DNA from 2 places in the Streptomyces sp. NBC_01304 genome. Region 2 is predicted to be linked to the other one. Evidence: riboswitches for the same ligand, from Rfam matches in the RefSeq annotation. Region 2 holds a riboswitch; the other holds the start of a gene.
What was found. A riboswitch is a leader RNA that binds a small molecule or an ion and turns the genes downstream of it on or off. The one in region 2 is predicted to bind cobalamin.
Positions count from the first base shown of each region.

Region 1: linked by a shared signal. The riboswitch ahead of OG430_RS45405 (ribonucleoside triphosphate reductase) and the one ahead of OG430_RS30420 (CbtB domain-containing protein) in region 2 are both predicted to bind cobalamin.

Region 1 is NZ_CP109055.1:10,107,862-10,111,261, forward strand. It holds gene OG430_RS45400 (anaerobic ribonucleoside-triphosphate reductase activating protein) at 1-301, opposite strand, end outside; gene OG430_RS45405 (ribonucleoside triphosphate reductase) at 298-2,088, opposite strand; cobalamin riboswitch at 2,138-2,295, opposite strand; gene OG430_RS45410 (sensor histidine kinase) at 2,505-3,400, shown strand, end outside.
Region 2 is NZ_CP109055.1:6,844,735-6,848,134, forward strand. It holds gene OG430_RS30410 (class F sortase) at 1-529, shown strand, start outside; gene OG430_RS30415 (CbtA family protein) at 750-1,541, opposite strand; gene OG430_RS30420 (CbtB domain-containing protein) at 1,558-1,776, opposite strand; cobalamin riboswitch at 1,810-1,961, opposite strand; gene OG430_RS30425 (ANTAR domain-containing protein) at 2,386-3,117, opposite strand; gene OG430_RS30430 (glycoside hydrolase family 6 protein) at 3,297-3,400, shown strand, end outside.

The sequences.
Region 1 (3,400 bases), 3.3 Mb from region 2:
CGCCGGTGTGCAGGCCGACACCGAACCCGAGGTCGCGCACTTCCCGCATGGCCCGGGCCAGCCCCGGCTGCAGCAGTGGCTCGCCGCCGGAGAAGACCACGCCGTCCAACAGGCCCTGGCGGCGGGCGAGATGCCCCCGCACCGTCGCCCATGCGATGCGGGCCGGGGCGCGCGGATCGAGCAGCGCGGGATTGTGGCAGTAGCCGCACCGCCAGGGACAGCCCTGACAGAACACGGTGGTGACCAGCCGCCCCGGCCAGTCACAGCTGGACAGCCGGGCCCAGCCGCCGACGCCGATCACGCCCCGGCCCCGGCCGCCGCTGTACGGAAGGGCAGGCGCTCGGCGTGCTCGCCCTTCTTGCCGATGTTGAAGGAGGCCACGGGCCGGTGATAGCCCATGACCCGCGTCCACACCTCGCAATCCCCGCCGCACTGGGGGCAGTTGGCGTGCTCGCCGCTCAGATAGCCGTGCTCGGGGCAGATCGAGAAGGTCGGGGTCACCGTCAGGTACGGCAGCGAGAAGCGCTCCAGGGACCGGCGCACCAGCTCGCGGCAGGCCGTGGCATCGGAGAGGCGCTCCGCCAGGTACAGGTGCAGCACCGTGCCGCCGGTGTACTTGCCCTGCAGCTCGTCCTGCATCTCCAGCGCCTCGAACGGGTCTTCCGTCCAACCGACTGGCAGCTGCGAGGAGTTGGTGTAGTAGGGATTCTCGTCCGTGCCCGCCTGGAGGATGCCGGGGAAGCGGCGCCGGTCCTCCTTCGCGAAACGGTAGGTGGCGCCCTCGGCCGGAGTCGCCTCCAGGTTGTAGAGATGCCCGGTCGCCTCCTGGAACGCCACCATGCGCGCCCGTACGTGATCGAGCAGGCGGACGGCGAGGGCATGGCCCTCGGGCGCGGTGATGTCGTACGCGTCGTGCGTGAAGTTGCGGATCATCTCGTTGATGCCGTTCACGCCGATGGTGGAGAAGTGATTGCGCAACGTCCCCAAGTAGCGCCTGGTGTACGGGTACAGGCCGCCGTCGATCAGCTCCTGGACGGTGACCCGCTTGATCTCCAGGCTCTCGCGCGCAAGGTCGAGGAGACCGTCGAGAGCCGCGAACAGGCCGCGCTCGTCGCCGGCGTGCAGATGCCCAAGGCGCGCACAGTTGAGGGTGACCACCCCCAGGGAGCCGGTCTGCTCGGCGCTCCCGAAGAGCCCGTTGCCCCGCTTGAGCAGCTCGGTCAGATCCAGCTGGAGCCGGCAGCACATCGAGCGGATCATCCCGGGGCTCAGCTCGGAGTTGAGGAAGTTCTGGAAGTACGGCAGCCCGTACTTCGCGGTCATCGCGAACAGCCGCTCGGCGTTCTCGCTCTCCCAGGGAAAGTCCGCGGTGATGTTGTACGTCGGAATCGGGAAGGTGAAGACCCGCCCCGTGGCGTCCCCGGCCGTCATCACCTCGATGTAGGCGCGGTTGATCAGGTCCATCTCCGCCTGCAGCTCCCCGTAGGCGAAGTCCGCCTCCTCGCCGCCGATCACCGGTATCTGCTCGCGCAGGTCCTCGGGGCAGGTCCAGTCGAAGGTGAGATTGGTGAACGGGGTCTGGGTGCCCCAGCGGGAGGGCACGTTGAGGTTGTGCACCATCTCCTGTACGCACTGCAGGACTTGGTCGTACGTCATGGCGTCCTTGCGCACGTACGGCGCCATGTACGTGTCGAAGGAGCTGAACGCCTGGGCCCCGGCCCACTCGTTCTGCAGCGTGCCGAGGAAGTTGACGATCTGCCCGACCGCAGAGGAGAAGTGGCGCGGCGGCGCGGAGTCGATCTGGCCCGGCACGCCGCCCAGACCCTCGGCCAGCAGGGTGCGCAGGGACCAGCCCGCGCAGTAGCCCGCGAGCATGTCCAGGTCGTGGAGGTGGAGGTCGCCCTCGCGGTGTGCGCGGCCCACGGCCTGCGGATAGACCTGGTCCAGCCAGTAGTTGGCCACGACCTTCCCGGCGGTGTTGAGGACGAGGCCGCCGAGCGAATACCCCTGGTTGGCGTTCGCGTTGATCCGCCAGTCCCGGCGGTCCAGGTACTCGGTCACGGAATCCACGGCGTCGATCTGTGTCACGTCGGCCCTCCCACGAGGCAGCACGGAGAATCGTCCGCACCGCGCGGGCATGCGCGGTGGGTGGCCGGCAGGTATCGGGCTCGGGCCGCTGTGCGGTCCCACACCGTTGCGGGGCAGCCCCGGATTCCCACCGGGTTCCCTGTTGCCTCGGCGTGCGTACCCGGATGTACCCGGACGTTCCGCCGAACCAGCTGCCGCAACACTACATGTGGGGATCAGGGCGACATGCCGACACAAGATGGTGGGTGACGTTCGGCCCCGAGGGCGGGGCTTTGGTCCCGTCCGGGGGTGCCCGAGTGTTACGCGGAGGTGGCCTGCCGTGCGCGGGGCGGGCGCGGCCCGAGTGAGGCAGGGGCAACCGGGTCCTTACCGCACAGAAACCGTGCGGGGCAGGCCGGTTCGTAACGTCGTACGGTGTGATCCGCACGCAGCAGCCCCCCGCCAAGACGCCCCCCACCCGGACGCCCGGCTCGCAGGTGCCCGCCACGCAGGCGCTCGCCACACCACCCGCGCGCCCGGCCCGACGGCATCGGCCCCGCACGCGCTCGCTGCCCGCCCTGCCCGGCTGGGGCTCCATCCGCGGCCGGGTCGCGATCGTGCTCGCCGTGCCCACCTGCCTGCTCCTCGTCGTGACCGGCCTCGGCGTCGCCGACCGGGCCGCCGACTGGTCCGCGGCGCGCGAGACCGCGGGCCGCGTCGACCTGGTCCTGAAGGCGCAGGGCCTCGTCCGTGAACTGCAGCGCGAACGCGGCCTGACCAACGGCCTGTTGGGCGGCGCCGGACAGTATCGCGACGACGTCTCGGCGCAGCGCAACCGCACCGACCGGGCCCGCCTAGCCTTCGAGGCCCTGCTCGCCGCGGGCGGCGCGGGTGCCGACACCGCCGGTGCCGCGGCGGATGCGCTCGCGCCGGTCACAGCTCTGGGGGCGGTACGCGCCCACGTCGACGACGGCAGCGCGGACAAGGCCCCGACCCGGACCGCGTACACCAAGGCGATCGAGGGGCTGATCGGCGCCGCCGCGGCCGAACCGGTCCGCGGCGACCGGGCGCTCGCCGACGCGATGGGCGCCCTGACCGCCCTCGCCAAGGCCACCGAGGCGGTCGCCCTCGAACGGGGCCTGCTGAATGGGGTGTTCGCGGCCGGCCGGTTCAAGGGGGAGGAGTTCCTCGACTTCACCGAGGTGCGCGCGGACCGCCTCGCCTTCCTGCGGCAGTACGCGGACCTTGCCACCCCCGACCGCACCGCGGCCCTCGACGCCGCCTTCGACGGCCGCGCCGCCCGCACCGCCACCGGCCAAGAACGGCAGGCCGA
Region 2 (3,400 bases):
TGACGTGTCGGGGATCGGGCAGCCCGCCGAGGTCCAACTGCCGCCCGCCCACAAGCCGTTGCCGCCCGCCCGGCCGCACCGCGTGGACATCCCCGCCATAGGAGTGCAGGCCCCCGTCGTGAAGCGGGGCCTCGACGCGGAAAGGGCCATCGACCCGCCCCCGTACGACCAGAAAGGTGTGGTCGGGTGGTACGGGGGCGGGGTGAAGCCCGGTGCCAAGGGGGCCGCGCTGTTCGTCGGGCATGTGGACACCGAGACGCAGCCCGCTGTCTTCTACAACCTCAGCACGCTGCGCCCGGGCCAGCAGATCCGGGTGACCCGCGCGGACGGCTCGCTCGCGGAGTTCACCGTCGAGGACGTCCAGGTCTTCACCCGCGACCGGTTCGACGCACAGCAGGCCTACGGCGCCCGCGAGCCGGACCGGGCCGAGCTGCGCCTGATCACCTGCGGCGGCACCTTCGACCGGGCGGCCAAGGCGTACACGTCGAACGTGGTGGTCTCGGCCTACCTCACGGGCACCGGGCCCTGAGCCACCCGGCCCGACTCAACTAGGGCCTGTCTTCAAACTCCCGTCTGCCTCGCGACGCCTGGCACGCTCCCCCAAGCTCTTCGAGCAGGGGGGACCCCCTCTCGCCGCACCGGGCGAAAGACCAAGTACGTCCGGCCCATCGACGGGGCCTTCCGCCCGGCACGCCGAGAGCACGCACCAGACGCCGCAGGCTGATCCACAGAGATCGGGGAGACAGGCCCTAGCCCACCGGCACCGGCCCTTGACCCGAAGCCTCCGCGGCGGCCGGGGCCGGAGCGGCGGCGCGGGCGGCGGCCCGCAGGCCGAGTGCGCCGAAGACCGCCGCGAACACGCCCCAGAGCAGCACGTGTGAAGCGATCGAGAGGACCCGGAAATCCCACAGGAGCGTCGCCGCGACCGGGACCTCGTCCGGGTTGCCCGGCAGCGCGAACAGCGCGACCAGGACGGCGATCGTGGCCACCGCGACCGCGAGGTGCCTGACCGGCACGGAGCGGGACGCGAGGCGTACGTACACCTGCCAGACCAGGACCATGCCGAGCACCCCGATGGCGACCGCGGCCAGCCACAGGGCCTGCCGGTTGGCGACCGTGGTGGAGTCGCCGACGCCGGGCGGGTTGGCCGGGTAGCGCAGCCCGGGGAGCAGCGAGACGGCCAGGAAGGCGGCCGTGGAGAAGGTGAGGGCGCGCGTCCACGGGGAACCGGCGGTGGGCGTGCGGCGGTGCACCAGGGCGTAGGCGACGGCGAAGAGCAGGCCGAGGGCGAGGCCCGCGACGATCGCCGTGACGACCAGGCCGAAGTGCTGCTGGGAGCGCGTGAAGAGCTCCTCGTGGTGCTTGACTATCGCGCCGGCCGGCTCGTGCTTGTGGCCGGATTCGGAGCGTGCCTCTTCGAGGCGGATCGCCTTGTCCATCAAGGGCTCGGCGAGCAGCAGGGAGAAGAGACCGGTGGCAAGACCGGCCGCTCCTCCTGCCGCAAGACCGCGCCCGAGCAGGGGGAGTACGGGTGAAGACATGGTGCGAGCGCCCCGATCAGTGGCAGGGGGCGCCGAAGAGGTGCCGTCCGTCGTGGGAGAACTCGTGCAGGTAGTCGCCCGTCGCGGCGATCATCGTTCCGTTGTCCAGGAAGATCGCGTACAGCGCCACAAGAGCGATGATGACCGCGGCCGAGGCGATCAGCAGGTCGCGGGTGCGGGTGGTGGCGGCCGAAACCGCCGCGGTGTCGGTGTGCTGCGCGTGCTGCAGAGACATACCGGTGACCTCCTTCTGGGGTTTCCACGCCCCATGGCAGGAGGACGACGGGTTCAGTTCCTGACTTCCCGTACGCGTCACCGGAGGGTGGCGCGTGGGGTCACAGTGGCGGGACCGCCCCGGAGTTGCACCGGGTTCCTGTCAACCGTCGCCTCAATGTATGGACTTGTCGTCCGGGAGAGTCGCAGTCCACGGCAACCCCTGTCAACCAGGCCTGCCTGTCCTTTGCGAGGTCACCGGGGGCGGCAAGGGGGGCTCTTGGAGGCTCGGGGGGCGCACCTGACCCGGCCGGTGACCCGCTCCCCCCGGAGCCGCCGGCCGGGCCGGTCCTCGACCGCGCGCGCTCGGGCTGCGGGAGTAACCCGGCGCCGGCACGGGAGGTTCTGAGGCCAGTCCAGTTGTTCTGGCGTGTGGCCGGGGGCTGGGGCCGTTGAACGGCAACTCTGCGTAGAGCCGTTGGCCCAACTCTAGAACGGATGAACGCCAAGGCCTAGAGGCACTTTGACGCCAAGTCGTGGCCTGGTGGCGGTGGGTGAGTTCTGATCACGGCTGCCGTGCCGCGCGATCACGGCAGCCGCGCCTCCCGACCGCGACCGCCGGGCGTCCCGATCAGGACGGTGTGTTGCGTTCTCCACGCAGCGCATAGTCGTCCAGATCCCCGTCCATCACGGCCTGCGCGACCATGCTGAGCGGCCGGCGGGCCGTGCGGGCATGGCGGCGCAGGGCCCGGAAGGCTTCGTCCACCCCGACGCCCCAGCGCTCGGCGAGCAGCCCCTTGGCCTGCTCGATCAGTACGCGGCTGGTCAGCGCGGTCTGCAACTGCTCGGAGAGCTCCCGGCACTGGGACATCTCGCGTTGGTGCAGCAGACCGATGGTCGCGGCGTCGGCGAGCGCCTGGGCCAGCTCCACCTCGGCGCGGGGCCGCTGGTGCGTGGTGAAGACGATCACCGCGCCGAGCACGGTCTCGCGCAGCCGTAGTGGCACCGCATAGGTGGAGCTGATGTCCTGGACCCGGGCCCGCACGGTGAAATCCGGCCAGCGGGTGAGGGTTTGGGGCTCGTCGAGCGGCACCGGCCCGACCGGGGCGCCGGTGGTGAAGCTGTCCAGGCAGGGCCCGCCGAGGTGCTGCACCTCGAGCAGACCGAGCACCCAGTCGTCCCGGTCCGAGCTGGTGACCAGGGAGACCTGCTCCTCGGAGAAGAGCACGACTCCGGCGGCCACCGCCCCGAGCAGCTCCACGCAGCGGTCGGCGAGGCGTGCCAGGTACTTGGCCGGATCGAAGTCGGTGGTCAGGGTGTCGGCGGTCTCCACGAAGGCGGAGGCCAGCCGCAATTGGCTCATGGAGTGTTGCATGGTGGCCTCTCTCGACCGATTCAGTTGGCAGGCATCTCCGCGCCTACCCGATCTGGGAAGGGTGTAACGGCTCATCTACGAAGAAGATGCAGGCCCCGGTCAGCCTCGTGGCGTGCGGGTACGTATGTCAGGATTGGGAGCCGGACGGTGCACCCAAGGGGGAGTGGATGTACGGCAGCGATGACCGCCGTAAGCGCAGGTCTGCAGGTGCGGGGGTGAAGGCTTCAGCGGTGGCCGTGGGGGCGGTGCTGCTGCTCGCCGGCTGTTCCGA